Regions from separate parts of the Streptomyces sp. NPDC052040 genome, predicted to be linked through region 1. Evidence: riboswitches for the same ligand, from Rfam matches in the RefSeq annotation. Region 1 holds a riboswitch; the other holds the start of a gene.
The links. A riboswitch is a leader RNA that binds a small molecule or an ion and turns the genes downstream of it on or off. The one in region 1 is predicted to bind S-adenosylmethionine.

Region 1 (6,908 bases):
GGCCAAGCGCTCCGAGCGCGCCGTCGCCCTGATGTTCACCCTGTCGATGCTGGCCACCATCGCCTTCATCGTCTCGTACGTCACGATCCCGAACGACAGGTCGATCTACGTCTTCCCGATCGGGCACCTCAGCGCGATGAACTTCGCGCTGGGCCTGACGCTGGGCGTGGCGCTGTTCGCGATCGGCGCGGGCGCGGTCCACTGGGCCCGCACCCTGATGTCCGACGTCGAGGTCGCCGACGAGCGTCACCCGATCGAGGCGGCGCCGGAGGTCAAGGCGAAGGTCCTCGCGGACTTCGCCGACGGCGCCCGGGAGTCGGCGATCGGTCGCCGCTCCCTGATCAGGAACACGATGTTCGGCGCGCTGGCCCTGGTGCCGCTCTCCGGCCTGTTCCTGCTGCGCGACCTGGGTCCGCTGCCCGGCACCAAGCTGCGTCACACGGCCTGGTCCAAGGGCAAGCTCCTCGTCAACGTGAACACGAACCAGCCGATGCGCGCCTCGGACGTCGCGGTGGGTTCGCTGACCTTCGCCAGGCCCGAGGGCCTGGAGGAGACCAACGAGGACTTCCAGAAGCAGATCGCGAAGGCCGCCCTGATGCTCGTCCGGCTCCAGCCGGAGAACATCAAGGACAAGAAGGAACTCTCGTGGTCCCACGAGGGCATCGTGGCCTACTCGAAGATCTGCACCCACGTCGGTTGCCCGATCTCCCTGTACGAGCAGCAGACGCACCACGTTCTCTGCCCGTGCCACCAGTCCACCTTCGACCTCTCCGACGGTGGCCGGGTCATCTTCGGCCCGGCCGGTCACGCCCTGCCGCAGCTGCGCATCGGCGTCAACGCGGACGGCTACCTCGAGGCGCTCGGCGACTTCGATGAGCCCGTCGGTCCTGCTTTCTGGGAGCGCGGATGAGCACTACACCGAGCAACACGAGCCGATCCGCAACGGACGGCGCGGGCGCTGCGCGCGGAAAGGCACCGGCCGGCGAGCGCGTCGCCGACTGGGCCGACGGACGCCTGGGGATCTACTCCCTGGCCAAGTCGAACATGCGCAAGATCTTCCCCGACCACTGGTCGTTCATGCTGGGCGAGGTCTGCCTCTACAGCTTCGTGATCATCATCCTCACGGGTGTGTATCTGACGCTGTTCTTCCACCCCTCGATGAACGAGGTGGTGTACCACGGCAGCTATGTGCCGCTCCAGGGCCAGCTGATGAGCGAGGCGTTCAACTCCGCGCTGCACATCAGCTTCGACGTCCGCGGCGGTCTGCTCATCCGGCAGATCCACCACTGGGCCGCGCTGGTCTTCCTGGCCGGCATGTTCGTGCACATGATGCGCGTGTTCTTCACCGGCGCGTTCCGCAAGCCGCGTGAGATCAACTGGCTGTTCGGCTTCCTGCTGTTCGTCCTCGGCATGTTCACCGGCTTCACCGGTTACTCGCTCCCGGACGACCTGCTCTCCGGCACCGGTGTCCGCTTCATGGAGGGCGCGATCCTGTCCGTGCCGATCGTCGGCACGTACCTGTCGTTCTTCCTCTTCGGCGGCGAGTTCCCGGGCGGCGACTTCGTGGCCCGCTTCTACTCGATCCACATCCTGCTGCTGCCGGGCATCATGCTCGGTCTGATGGTCGGCCACCTGATCCTGGTCTTCTACCACAAGCACACGCAGTTCGCGGGTCCCGGCAAGACGAACAACAACGTCGTCGGCATGCCGCTGCTGCCGGTCTACATGGCCAAGGCCGGAGGCTTCTTCTTCCTGGTCTTCGGTGTGATCGCGGCCGTCGCGGCGATCGCTCAGATCAACCCGATCTGGGCCATCGGCCCCTACCGTCCGGACCAGGTCTCCACGGGCGCCCAGCCCGACTGGTACATGGGCCAGGCCGAGGGTCTCATCCGTGCCATGCCCGGCTGGGAGATCAACCTGTGGGGCCACACGCTCGTCCTGGGTGTGTTCATCCCGCTGCTGCTCTTCCCGCTGACCCTGGCCGTGATGGGTGCCTACCCCTTCATCGAGTCCTGGATCACCGGCGACAAGCGCGAGCACCACATCCTGGACCGCCCGCGCAACGCGCCGACGCGTACGGCCTTCGGTGCCGCGTGGATCTCCTGGTACTTCGTGATGCTCGTCGGTGGTGGCAACGACATCTGGGCCACGCACTTCCACCTGTCGATCAACGCGATCACCTGGTTCGTCCGCATCGCCTTCTTCGTGGTGCCGGTGCTCGTGTTCATCGCCACCAAGCGGATCTGCCTCGGCCTCCAGCGCCGCGACCACGACAAGGTGCTGCACGGCCGCGAGTCGGGCATCATCAAGCGGCTGCCGCACGGTGAGTTCATCGAGGTCCACGAGCCGCTCAGCCAGGAGCAGCTGCACACGCTCACGGCGCACGAGCAGTACAAGCCTGCCGAGATCGGTCCGACGGTCGACAAGAACGGTGTCGAGCGGAAGATCAAGGGCTCCGCGAAGCTGCGGGCCCGGCTGAGCAACGCCTACTACGGCGAGGACAGCCAGATCACCAAGCCCACGGTGGAGGAGTACAAGGAGATCACGAGCGGCCACGGCCACCACTGATCGCTGAGCGCGCCACGCCACGGCGAGGGCCCCGTCCGATGCACCGGACGGGGCCCTTTGCCGTCCCCCGGGCTGGATAGGGTGGACCTGTTCGAGAATGTGCGTCCCGACCGGGACAGGTACCCAGGAGCGGCTTATGAGCGCTGTGACCCCCGCTGGAGGCGACACCGCGGCGGCCCGTTCCTGGCCGCGGGTACTGAACGCGCTGCTGGACGGCCAGGACCAGAGCGTGGAGGACACGGCCTGGGCGATGGACCGCATCATGCGCGGAGAGGCGACGGACGCCCAGATCGCCGCCTTCGTCGTCGCGCTGCGGGCGAAGGGCGAGACGGTCGAGGAGATCACCGGTCTGGTCCGGGCGATGTACGAGCACGCGCATGTGATCGAGGTGCCGGGTCCGGCCGTGGACATCGTCGGCACGGGCGGCGACGGCGCGAAGACGGTGAACATCTCCACGATGTCGTCGATCGTGGTGGCGGGCACCGGCGCGAAGGTCGTCAAGCACGGCAACCGGGCCGCGTCCTCCGCCTCCGGCTCCTCGGACGTCCTGGAGAAGCTCGGCATCAATCTGGACCTCACCCCCCGGCGCACGGCCGAGGTGGCCGAGGAGGCCGGGATCACCATCTGCTTCGCGGTGAAGTTCCACCCGGCCCTGCGGCATGTGGCCGCGGCGCGCGGACAGCTCGGGATCCGTACGACGTTCAATGTCCTCGGCCCGCTGACCAACCCGGCCCGGGTGAAGGCGCAGGCGGTGGGCGTCGCGGACCCGCGGATGGCGCCGATCGTCGCGGGCGTCCTCGCCGAGCGGGGGAACTCCTCGCTGGTCTTCCGGGGCGACGACGGACTCGACGAGCTGACCACGACCTCCACCTCCCGGGTCTGGGTGGTCCGTGACGGCACGGTGGCCGAGGAGACCTTCGACCCCCGGGACGTCGGTCTCGAACTGGTGCCGGTCGAGGCGCTGCGCGGAGCCGACGCCTCCTACAACGCCGATGTGGCCCGGCGCGTGCTGAACGGGGAGACCGGGCCGGTGCGCGAGGCGGTCCTGCTGAACTCGGCGGCGGCGCTGGTGGCCCTGGAGCCCACCGGGGAGCCGCTGGCCGTGCAGCTGCGCGCCGGGATGGAGAAGGCGGCGGAGTCGATCGACTCGGGGTCCGCCCGGCGGACGCTGGAGCGCTGGGTGGCCGCGAGCCACCGCTGAGCTCGAGCACGACGGGGGAGCACGGCACGTCCGGGCTCCCCCGTCGTTTGCCCTCGAGCCGGGTACGTGTCAAGGCTCCACGTCCCGGTATCCGGACAGCTGTTGCGACCGCCCGATCACGTCCGTTAGCGTCCTTCCCAGGTCATGAGCGACAGCCACTCGGCCCCGGCCGGCTGTCCGGCAACCCTCCGTCCGTGGCGGGGTGCCCCGGGTGAAGACCAGGTCGCAGGCAGCGAGGTCTGCGGCAAGCGCGGACCCCTCACACGCCGTATCCGGCGTGGGGCCAGGGGTCCTGGTCGTTCGAGGGAGCCTTCCGTGAGCAAGCGAATGCCGTAGGGCCGCAGAGCCCCGCCTCCGCATCCCCGCTTCACCTTTTCCTTCCCCGTGCCGTCGACAGGACCGCGCGCCGTTCCGCGCACCCTCCGGCACGGTGGTCCCACCTGCCTCACGGGAGTGCACCCATGTCCGTCTCCACCCTTGCCTGCGACCCGTCCGTCTGTGCTCCGCTGCCCGTGCTGGGCCGGGAGGTCAGCGTCCCGCTCGTCACCGGCGGCGAAGTCACCTACGCGGCTCTCGACTACGCGGCCAGCGCCCCCGCGCTCCAGCGGGTCTGGGACGACGTGGCCGCGTACGCGCCGTACTACGGCAGTGTCCACCGCGGCGCCGGGTATCTGTCGCAGCTGTCCACCGACCTCTTCGAGAACGCCCGCCGGACCGTCGCCGAGTTCCTGGACTGCCGGGAGGCGGACCAGGTGGTCTTCACGCGGTCCACCACCGACTCGCTCAACCTCCTCGCCGGGGCCCTGCCGGAGGACTGCCGGGTCTACGTCTTCGAGACCGAGCACCATGCCTCGCTGCTGCCCTGGCGGGGCGCCGAGGTCACCGTCCTGGACGCCCCGCGCACCCCCCAGCAGGCCGTACGGACCCTGGAGCGGGCCCTCGCCGGGCGCGACCCCCATGGACCGGCCCTGGTCTGTGTCACCGGCGCCTCCAATGTCACCGGGGAGCTGTGGCCGGTGCGCGAACTGGCGGAGGCCGCCCATGCGCACGGCGCGCGCATCGTGCTGGACGCCGCCCAGCTGGCCCCGCACCACCCCGTGTCGGTCACGGACCTCGATGTCGACTGGGTCGCCTTCTCCGGGCACAAGCTCTACGCCCCCTTCGGCGCCGGTGTGCTGGCGGGCCGTGCCGACTGGCTGCGTACCGCCGAGCCCTATCTTGCGGGCGGCGGCGCCAGCCGTAGGGTCACCCGGCGCACGGACGGGGGAGTGGACGTGGAGTGGCACGAGACCGCCGCGCGGCACGAGGCCGGGTCGCCCAATGTGATCGGCGCCTACTCCATCGCCTCGGCCTGCAAGGCCCTCACCGAAGCGGGCTTCGACACCCTGGTCGCCCGTGAGCAGCGCCTCGTCCGCGAGGTGCGGGCCGGGCTTGCCGGGATCCCGGAGGTCCGGGTGCTCTCCCTCTTCGGCGACGACGCGGCCCGGGTGGGCGTGATCTCGTTCGTCGTCGAGGGCTGGAACAGCTCCCACTTCGCCGCCGCGCTCTCCGCCGAGTACGGCATCGGCGTCCGGGACGGCCTGTTCTGCGCCCACCCCCTGGTGCGCACCCTGCTGGGCGGCGACCCGGGCGCCCAGGGCGAGTGCGGGGCCCCCGACGCCGCGCCGGGTGAGCGCTCACTGAACGCCATCCGCGTCAGCTTCGGCGCGGGCACCCCCGACGAGCATGTGGAACGTTTCGTCCGCGCGGTCGGCGAACTGGTCCGCGACGGCGCGCGGTGGACCTACCGCACCGAGGACGGCCGCTGCGTCCCGGCGGTCTGACCGGGGGTCCGTCACCGCCACGGCGGTGACGGGCCGTCTGCGTCCGGCCAGGGTCTTTCGTTTGGATCGAGCCCGGCATGATCCAAACGAGAGGCCCTAGTTGTCGAGCCCGATCGCGAAGGCCGCCTCCAGGTCGTGCTGGGAGTAGGTGCGGAAGGCGACATGCGTGTCCGTGGCCAGCACGCCTGGGATCTTGCTGATCCGCCCGGGGATCACGTCCGCCAGGTCGTCGTGGGCCTGCACCCGCACCATGGCGATGAGGTCATAGGTACCGGTGACGGAGAAGACCTCGCTGACGCAGTCCAGGGCGGCGATCGACTCGGCGATCTCGGGGATCCGGTCCACGCTGGTCTTGATGAGCACGATCGCAGTGATCACGGCTGGCAGTCTCCCTAGGTGCACGCTCGGACTGTCACTCTAAGACGTGCCCCACCCCGCACCAAGAGACGTCCCTCCCCGCCGGGTCTCACGGCCGGGGCACCAGGACCGGGTGGCGGGCCCAGGCGTAGAGGAAGCCGAGGGTGAAGCCCACGACGTGGGCCAGGTAGGCGACGCCGGGGCCCTGGGCGGCGCGGCCGGTGGCGATCCACTGGAGCGTGGCCCAGAAGGGCAGCACCACCCAGGCCGGGAAGCGCAGGGGCAGGAAGAAAAGGAACGGGAAGAGACTGGTAACCCTGGCTCCTGGGAACAGGAACAGAAAGGCGCCGAGCACCGCGGAGATCGACCCCGAGGCCCCGACCAGTGTCTGCGCCGACTGCGCGTGGGCCGCCGCGTACCCGAGGAGTGCCAGACAGCCGCAGCCCCCGTAGAACAGGGCGAACTCCAGATGGCCCATCCGCTCCTCCGCCATCGCCCCGAAGACGTAGAGGAACAGCATGTTGCCGAGCAGATGCACCCAGCTGCCGTGGATGAACAGGGCCGTCGCGAGTGTGAGGACGGCCCGGGGCGCCCCGCCGAACAGCTCCGCGGGGATCACGCCCCAGTGGGCGAAGTAGGCCCGCTGGGCGGCGAGCAGCGCGTCGCCCTTGCCGTACGCGGGATTCAGTCCCGAGGCCGGTCCCAGCACGAAGATCACACAGCACAGCACGATCAGTCCGTAGGTCACCGGCGCCGACTGTGTCCGCAGCGCCCGGCCGGCCGTTCTGCTCCAGGTGCTGATCATGGGACAGAGCATGGCGTAAGCGGACCGATCCGCACAGAGTGCCTCGCCGCGTGAGAGGGGCGGGCGGCGACCGTCCGGCAGGCCGTAGGGTTACGAGCCACACGCTCCAGGGAAACTGGCGCATCACGGAGACTGGAAGGAAGAGCAGCCACGA
Region 2 (6,908 bases), on a different contig from region 1:
GTCGAGCAGCCCGTTCTCGATCAGCTTGCGCGTCACGCCCACGGTGACCCCGCCCGCCGTCTCCGCGAAGATGCCCTCGGTGCGGGCGAGCAGCTTGATGGCGTCGACGATCTGCGGGTCCGTCACGTCCTCCACGGCCCCGCCGGTGCGGCGCGCGATGTCGAGCACATAGGGGCCGTCCGCCGGGTTGCCGATCGCCAGCGACTTGGCGATCGTGTCGGGCTTCTGCGGGCGGACGACGTCGTGGCCCCCCTTGTAGGCGGCCGACACCGGCGAGCAGCCCTCGGCCTGTGCGCCGAAGATCGTGTACGGCCGGTCCTCGACCAGTCCGAGCGCGATCAGCTCCCGCAGCCCCTTGTCGATCTTGGTGAGCTGGGAGCCGGAGGCGATCGGGACCACGATCTGGTCCGGCAGCCGCCAGCCGAGCTGCTCGCAGATCTCGTACGCCAGGGTCTTGGACCCCTCCGCGTAGTACGGACGGAGATTGACGTTGACGAAGCCCCAGCCCTCGCCCGCCGGGTCGCCGATCAGCTCCGAGCAGAAGCGGTTCACATCGTCGTAGTTGCCCTCGATGCCGACCAGCTCACCGCCGTAGACCGCGGCCATGACGACCTTGCCCTGCTCCAGGTCGTGCGGGATGAAGACGCAGGAGCGGAAACCGGCCCGGGCCGCCGCGGCGCCCACCGCGCCCGCCAGGTTGCCGGTGGAGGAGCAGGAGAGGGTGGTGAAGCCGAAGACGCGCGCCGCCTCCAGCGCCTGCGCGACCACGCGGTCCTTGAAGGAGTGCGTCGGGTTGCCGGAGTCGTCCTTCACATACAGGCCGCCGGTCACGCCCAGCTCGCGGGCCAGGTTGTCGGCCTTGACGAGCTTGGTCCAGCCCGGGTTGAGATTCGGCCGGTCGGCGACGTCCGCCGGGACCGGCAGCAGCGGCGCATAGCGCCAGATGTTCGCGGGGCCCGCTTCGATCCGCCGGCGCAGTTCCTCGGTGTCGTGGCCCGAGAAGTCGTAGGCGATCTCCAGCGGGCCGAAACACTCCTCGCAGGCGAAGACCGGGCCGAGCGGTACCCGGTGGCCGCACTCGCGACAGGACAGGGCGGCGGCGGGTCCGAGATCCACGGAACGGGTGATGCTGGTGACAGTCTGCACAGCCATGACAGGCGAGGCCCCTTCTCCTCATCTTCCTCACGACGCATCTCGCCGTGAGACGGATTTGGCACCTTCCCTAGCCGGGAGCCTCGCGAAGACGATCAGAACTGGTCTACGAGTACCGACTGGAGGGTTGCCGGGGCTTCATCGGGCCGTTTCCCTCTGCCCCTCTGGATGAGCGGTATGCAGTTGTTTCACTGGTACGAGCGGCGGCGACCTACGACATGCGATGGTCACCGGCGTTGTTCAAGACTGTAACCGAAGGCCAGGACAGTTGAGACTGCCGTCCGAACCGCGAGATGGATCACTCGTGAACCCCACGGGGCACGCCCCGTGAAATGAACCCGAAGAGACGAACCCCATGAGAGGAGCCGGGGACCGTGCTGGAAGAAGTCGAGCGCTGGCTGAGCGCCCGCTCCTGGTCCGTGACCGACCGCCCGCTCCACCGGATCCTGGCCGCCAAGCGCGCCTCGGGTTCGTCGGTCAGCGTCGTCCTGCCCGCCCTGAACGAGGAGGAGACGGTCGGCGAGATCGTCGCCGTCATCCGCCACGACCTGATGCGGCAGGTCCCGCTGGTCGACGAGATCGTGGTCGTGGACTCGGGCTCCACGGACCGCACCTCCGAGGTGGCCGCGGCGGCCGGGGCGACGGTGGTGCACCGCGATGCCATCCTGCCGCGCATCCCGGCCGTGCCCGGCAAGGGCGAGGTGCTGTGGCGCTCCCTGCTGGTCACCCGCGGGGACATCGTCTGCTTCGTGGACGCCGATCTGCGGGAGTTCTCCTCGGACTTCGTCTCCGGGATCGTGGGCCCGCTGCTCACCGACCCGGGCGTGGACCTGGTGAAGGCGATGTACGACCGGCCGCTGGCCCTCGGCGGCGAGGGCGCCGCCCCCGGCGCGGGGGCCGGGCAGGGCGGCCGGGTCACCGAGCTGATGGCGCGCCCGCTGCTCAACCTCCACTGGCCGCAACTGGCCGGTTTCGTCCAGCCGCTGGGCGGGGAGTACGCCGCGCGCCGCTCCCTGCTGGAACGGCTGCCCTTCCCGGTCGGCTACGGAGTGGAGCTGGGCATGCTGGTGGACGCCCTGCACCTGGTCGGCCTGGACGCCCTGGCCCAGGTCGACGTCGGGGTCCGGCTGCACCGCCACCAGGACGGCCAGGCGCTGGGCCGGATGGCGGCGGCGATCTACCGCACCGCCCAACTGCGGCTGGCCCGCGGCCATCTGGTGCGCCCCGCCCTCACCCAGTTCGAGCGCGTCGAGGGCGGCTTCGAGCCACGGACGTACTCGGTGGACACGGAGGAGCGGCCACCGATGGCGGAGATCGCGGAGTACGCACAGCGCTGGGCGGCCTGAACGGCCGGGGGGGCGCGGCGGCCGCCCGGGGCGTGGGGTCGTTGTATACGGTTCCGCGGACGGCTGGAGGGAACGTTTGAGCGTTTTGGGTGCGGGCTAGGTTTCGTGGCATGGCTTCGAATGCGGCTTCCGTTCTGGTGGCGTCCAACCGCGGTCCGGTCTCGTATGCGCTGGACGGGGCGGGCCGCCTCACCGCCAAGCGCGGCGGGGGCGGACTGGTCTCCGGCCTCTCGGCGATCGGCTCCGACGCGGACGCGGTGTGGGTCTGCTCGGCGCTCAACGAAGGCGACCGGGAGGCGGTGCGGCGCACCGGCGGCAGGCTCGACCCGGCCGACAGCGGCGGCCAACGCGTGCGGATGCTCGACATCGACGCGCAGGTGCACGGCGACGCGTACAACGGCATCGCCAACTCGGTGCTGTGGTTCGTCCACCACATGCTCTACCAGACACCCCTGGAACCGGTGTTCGATGCCGAGTTCCGGCGGCAGTGGGCGGCCTACGAGGCCTACAACCGGGCGTTCGCCGAGGCACTGGCCGAGGAGGCGGCCGAGGGCGCGGCGGTCCTGATCCAGGACTACCACCTCACCCTGGCCCCCCGGATGCTCCGCGAGCTGCGGCCCGATCTGCGGATCGGCCACTTCTCGCACACCCCGTGGGCGCCCCCGGAGTACTTCCGGCTGCTGCCCGACGACATCGCCGCGCAGGTGCTCGGCGGGATCCTGGGCGCGGACCGGGCGGCCTTCCTCACCGGGCGCTGGGCCGACGCCTTCACGGCCTGCTGCCACGCGGTGCTGGGGCCGGGCATCCCCTCGGGGACGCGGATCGGGGTGCACGGTCTTGGCGCGGACGCCGAGTTCCTGCGCGAGCGGGCGCACCGGCCGGACGTGGACGAGCGGATGCGGGCCCTGCGGGAGCAGATCGGCACGGCCCCCGACGGGACGCCCCGCAAGGCGGTCGTCCGGGTGGACCGCACGGAGCTGTCCAAGAACATCGTGCGCGGGCTGCTGGCGTACGAGGAGCTGCTCCGCTCGCGGCCCGAGTGGCGCGAACGGGTCGTCCATGTGGCCTTCGCCTACCCCTCCCGGCAGGACCTGGCCGTCTACCGCGACTACACGGCGGAGGTCCAGCGGGTGGCGGAGGGGATCAACTCCCGCTACGGGACGCCCGGCTGGACCCCGGTGGAGCTGCACGTCAAGGACGACTTCGCGCGCTCGCTGGCTGCGTACCGGCTGGCGAACGTGGCCCTGGTGAACCCCATCCGGGACGGGATGAACCTGGTCGCCAAGGAGGTCCCGGTGGTCTCCGACGAGGGCTGCGCGCTGGTGCTCTCCCGGGAGGCGGGGGCGTACGAGGAGCTGGGCGAGGACGCGGTGACGGTGAACCCGTACGACGTGGTGGGCACGGCGCGGGCGCTGCACGAGGCCCTGTCGATGGCGCCCGGCGAGCGCGCGGAGCGCAGCAAGCGGCTGGCCGCCCAGGCCACGGCCCTCCCCCCGGCCCGCTGGTTCCTGGACCAGCTGACCGCCCTGCGGGACTGAGACCGGGCACGACCGGCCGGTCGCCGTCGGGCCGGGGGCGGGTTTCCGTAGTGGTTGTCCGGTCCGGCGGTGGGTCAGGCGGGCTTCGTCAGGCGGGCCGCCAGTGCCGCCAGCAGTCGTACGACGCCTTCCGGGCCGTCGACCACCAGGTCCGCCCGGTCGGCCAGTTCGGTGACCTCCTCGCTGCCGCTGCACACCAGCAGGCCGGGGACGCCCTCCGAGCGGAGCTTGTCGACGGCCGCGAAGGCAGGGAGGTCGCCGAGGTCGTCGCCCGTGTACATGACCGCCCCGGCGCCGGTCTCGCGGATGTACTCCAGCAGCGCCACGCCCTTGTCCATGCCGGGCGGGCGCAGCTCCAGGACCATCCGGCCGGGTTCGACGATCAGCCCGTGGCGGGCGGCCAGGTCGCCGAGCGGCTCGCGCAGGGCCTCGAAGGCGGCCGCCGGGTCGTCGGCCCGGCGGGTGTGCACGGCGACCGCGCGGCCCTTCTCCTCGATCCAGGTGCCGCGCCAGGCGCCGATCGCGTCCAGCAGGCCGGGGAGTTCGGCGCGGACGGCGGCCACGCCCGGGTGCGGGGCGGGGGCGTGGACGGTGCCGGTGCGGGCGTCCCAGCGTTCGGCGCCGTAGTGGCCGAGGACGACGAGACGGTCGAGTCCGGGGACGCCCGCGAAGCCGCCGTGGCGTACGGCGACACCGGCGGGGCGGCCGGTGACCACCGCGACGGAGGCGACCTCGGGGGCGAGTGCCGCCAGGGCGGGGACCGCGTCCGGGTGGGCGCGGGCCTGGTCGGGGTCGGGGACGATCGGGGCGAGTGTCCCGTCGAAGTCGAAGGCGAGGACGGCCCGCTCGGGCCGGGCGAGGATGGCGTCGAGACCGTCACGCCCGGCCGGGGTGGCGGGCGTCGGCAAGGAGTCCGTATGGCTGCCCATGGAACGACCCTATCCACGCGGGGCCGGACGCACTCCTCGCCGCGGCACCGTCCCGGTCACACCCGCCCCCGGCGGCCCCGCGCCCGCCGCGCGGCTCAGCACCCGGCGCCGCTCACCGTTCCTCGCGGCGGGCGTCGCGGACGCGGCGCAGGCGGTTGACGGTGACCGGGGCGTGGGCGAGGGCCCTCGGGTCGTCGAGGAGGGCGTTGAGCAGCTGGTAGTAGCGCACCGGGGCGAGGCCCAGCTGCTCGCGGACGGCCCGCTCCTTGGCGCCCGGCCCGGAGAAGCTGCGCCCCTCCAGGGCCAGGACCGCCTTCTCCCGCGGATTCAGCTCTTCCATGGGGGAACGGTAACCGCGGGCGCCGACAGACGGGCCGGTCAGCCGCTCGCGTTGTCCGCGGTCACCGCGGTCCGCTGGAGCTGGCCCAGGACGGCCGACGGGCTGCCGCCGGGGGCGACGGCCTGGCCGATCACCTTCTTGAGGTTGGCGCTGACCCCCGCCCAGGACGTCTTGCCCACCGGATACAGCTCCGAACTGGGCAGCTGGTCCAGGAAGGGCTTCAGATCCGCGTCCTGCGGCGAGGCCGCCATGGCCTCCTGCGCCGAGCTGGTGACCGGCAGCAGGTCGTACTCGCGCGAGAAGTCCAGCACGTTCTTCTGGTCGTAGGCGTAGTCGAGGAAGTCGCGGACCTGGTCCTTGTGGCCGTTCTGCTTGAAGGCCATCATCCAGTCGGCCACGCCCAGCGTGGACTTCGCCCGGCCGCTGACTCCCGGCATCGGCACCATGCCGAAGTCCACGCCCTTGTCCCGGGCCATCTTCATCAGCGAGGGATGGCCGTTGAGCATGCCCACCTCGCCGCGGGTGAAGGCGGCGAAGGCGTCGGCGCGGTTGAGCTGCCCCGGCGGCACCGGGCCCGTCAGGCCCTTGCCCACCAGGTCGTCCCGCAGCCAGGTGAAGGTGCCCACGTTCTGCGCGGAGTCGAGGTCGTAGGAGCCGAAGCCGTCCAGATAGCCGTCGCCGCCGCTGAGCAGCCACTGCCCCGTCTCGGCCTGCGCCTCCTCGGGCCCGAGCGGCAGTGCGAAGGGGGTCTTCACGCCCTTGGCCTTGAGCGCCGTCGCGTCCGCCGCCAGCTCGTCCCAGGTGGTGGGCGGCTGGATGCCCGCCTGGGAGAACAGCGTCTTGTTGTAGAAGAGCAGCCGGGTGGAGGCCGCGAAGGGCATGCCGTACTGGGTGCGGTTCACCTTTCCGGCGTCACTCAGCTCCGAGGCGAAGTCCGCCTGGACGGGGATCGAGAGGACCTCGTCGGCCTGGTAGAGCTTGCCCGCGGCCGCGTAGTCCGCGTACGCGCCGATCTGCGCCATGTCCGGCGCGTGGCCCGCCGCCACCATCTCCTTGACCTTGCGGTCCACATCGTTCCAGGAGTAAACGCTGACCTCGACCTTGGTGCCGGGGTGCTGCGCCTCGAACCCCCGGACCACGCCGTCCCAGTACTTCTTGGAGCTGTTGGCCGCGGAGTCGCCGTAGTCCGCGGCCACCAGCCGCAGTGTCACGTCCCCCGAGCCGGACGAGCCTCCGCAGCCCGCCAGTGTCGCCGTCATGCCCAGCGCGGACACCCCCGCGATCAGACACCTGTGCCATGCCGTCCTACGCGCCCCGCGCCGCTGCACCGCTCTTGACCAACCTTGCTGTCTCGGCATTCGGAATATCAACTACTGCACAAGGTCTACACCACGTGAGTGGACTAGACCTCTTCCGGGTCCAGGGCCCACACTGGTCCCGTGAGACATGTCATCGCGCTCGATGTGGGCGGCACCGGGATGAAAGCCGCCCTGGTGGGCGAGGGGGGCGAGCTGCTGCACCGGGCCCGCAGGGCCACCGGCCGCGAGCGCGGACCGGACGCGGTGGTGGAGTCGATCCTCGGTTTCGCCGCCGAGCTGCACGC

Region 2: it holds a riboswitch for S-adenosylmethionine, as region 1 does, so the genes downstream of both, thrC (threonine synthase) here and ACIHAA_RS14930 (aminotransferase class V-fold PLP-dependent enzyme) in region 1, are expected to answer to the same signal.

Annotation. Positions count from the first base shown of each region.
Region 1 is NZ_JBIUBV010000006.1:98,109-105,016, reverse strand. It holds gene ACIHAA_RS14945 (Rieske 2Fe-2S domain-containing protein) at 1-910, shown strand, start outside; gene ACIHAA_RS14940 (cytochrome bc complex cytochrome b subunit) at 907-2,568, shown strand; gene trpD (anthranilate phosphoribosyltransferase) at 2,705-3,769, shown strand; SAM riboswitch class IV at 3,910-4,026, shown strand; gene ACIHAA_RS14930 (aminotransferase class V-fold PLP-dependent enzyme) at 4,231-5,592, shown strand; gene ACIHAA_RS14925 (Lrp/AsnC family transcriptional regulator) at 5,689-5,970, opposite strand; gene ACIHAA_RS14920 (rhomboid family intramembrane serine protease) at 6,059-6,754, opposite strand; gene ACIHAA_RS14915 (hypothetical protein) at 6,908-6,908, shown strand, end outside.
Region 2 is NZ_JBIUBV010000003.1:358,330-365,237, reverse strand. It holds gene thrC (threonine synthase) at 1-1,152, opposite strand, end outside; SAM riboswitch class I at 1,171-1,327, opposite strand; gene ACIHAA_RS10005 (glucosyl-3-phosphoglycerate synthase) at 1,527-2,498, shown strand; gene ACIHAA_RS10000 (trehalose-6-phosphate synthase) at 2,609-4,036, shown strand; gene otsB (trehalose-phosphatase) at 4,111-4,965, opposite strand; gene ACIHAA_RS09990 (DUF3263 domain-containing protein) at 5,078-5,305, opposite strand; gene ACIHAA_RS09985 (extracellular solute-binding protein) at 5,344-6,564, opposite strand; gene ACIHAA_RS09980 (ROK family protein) at 6,745-6,908, shown strand, end outside.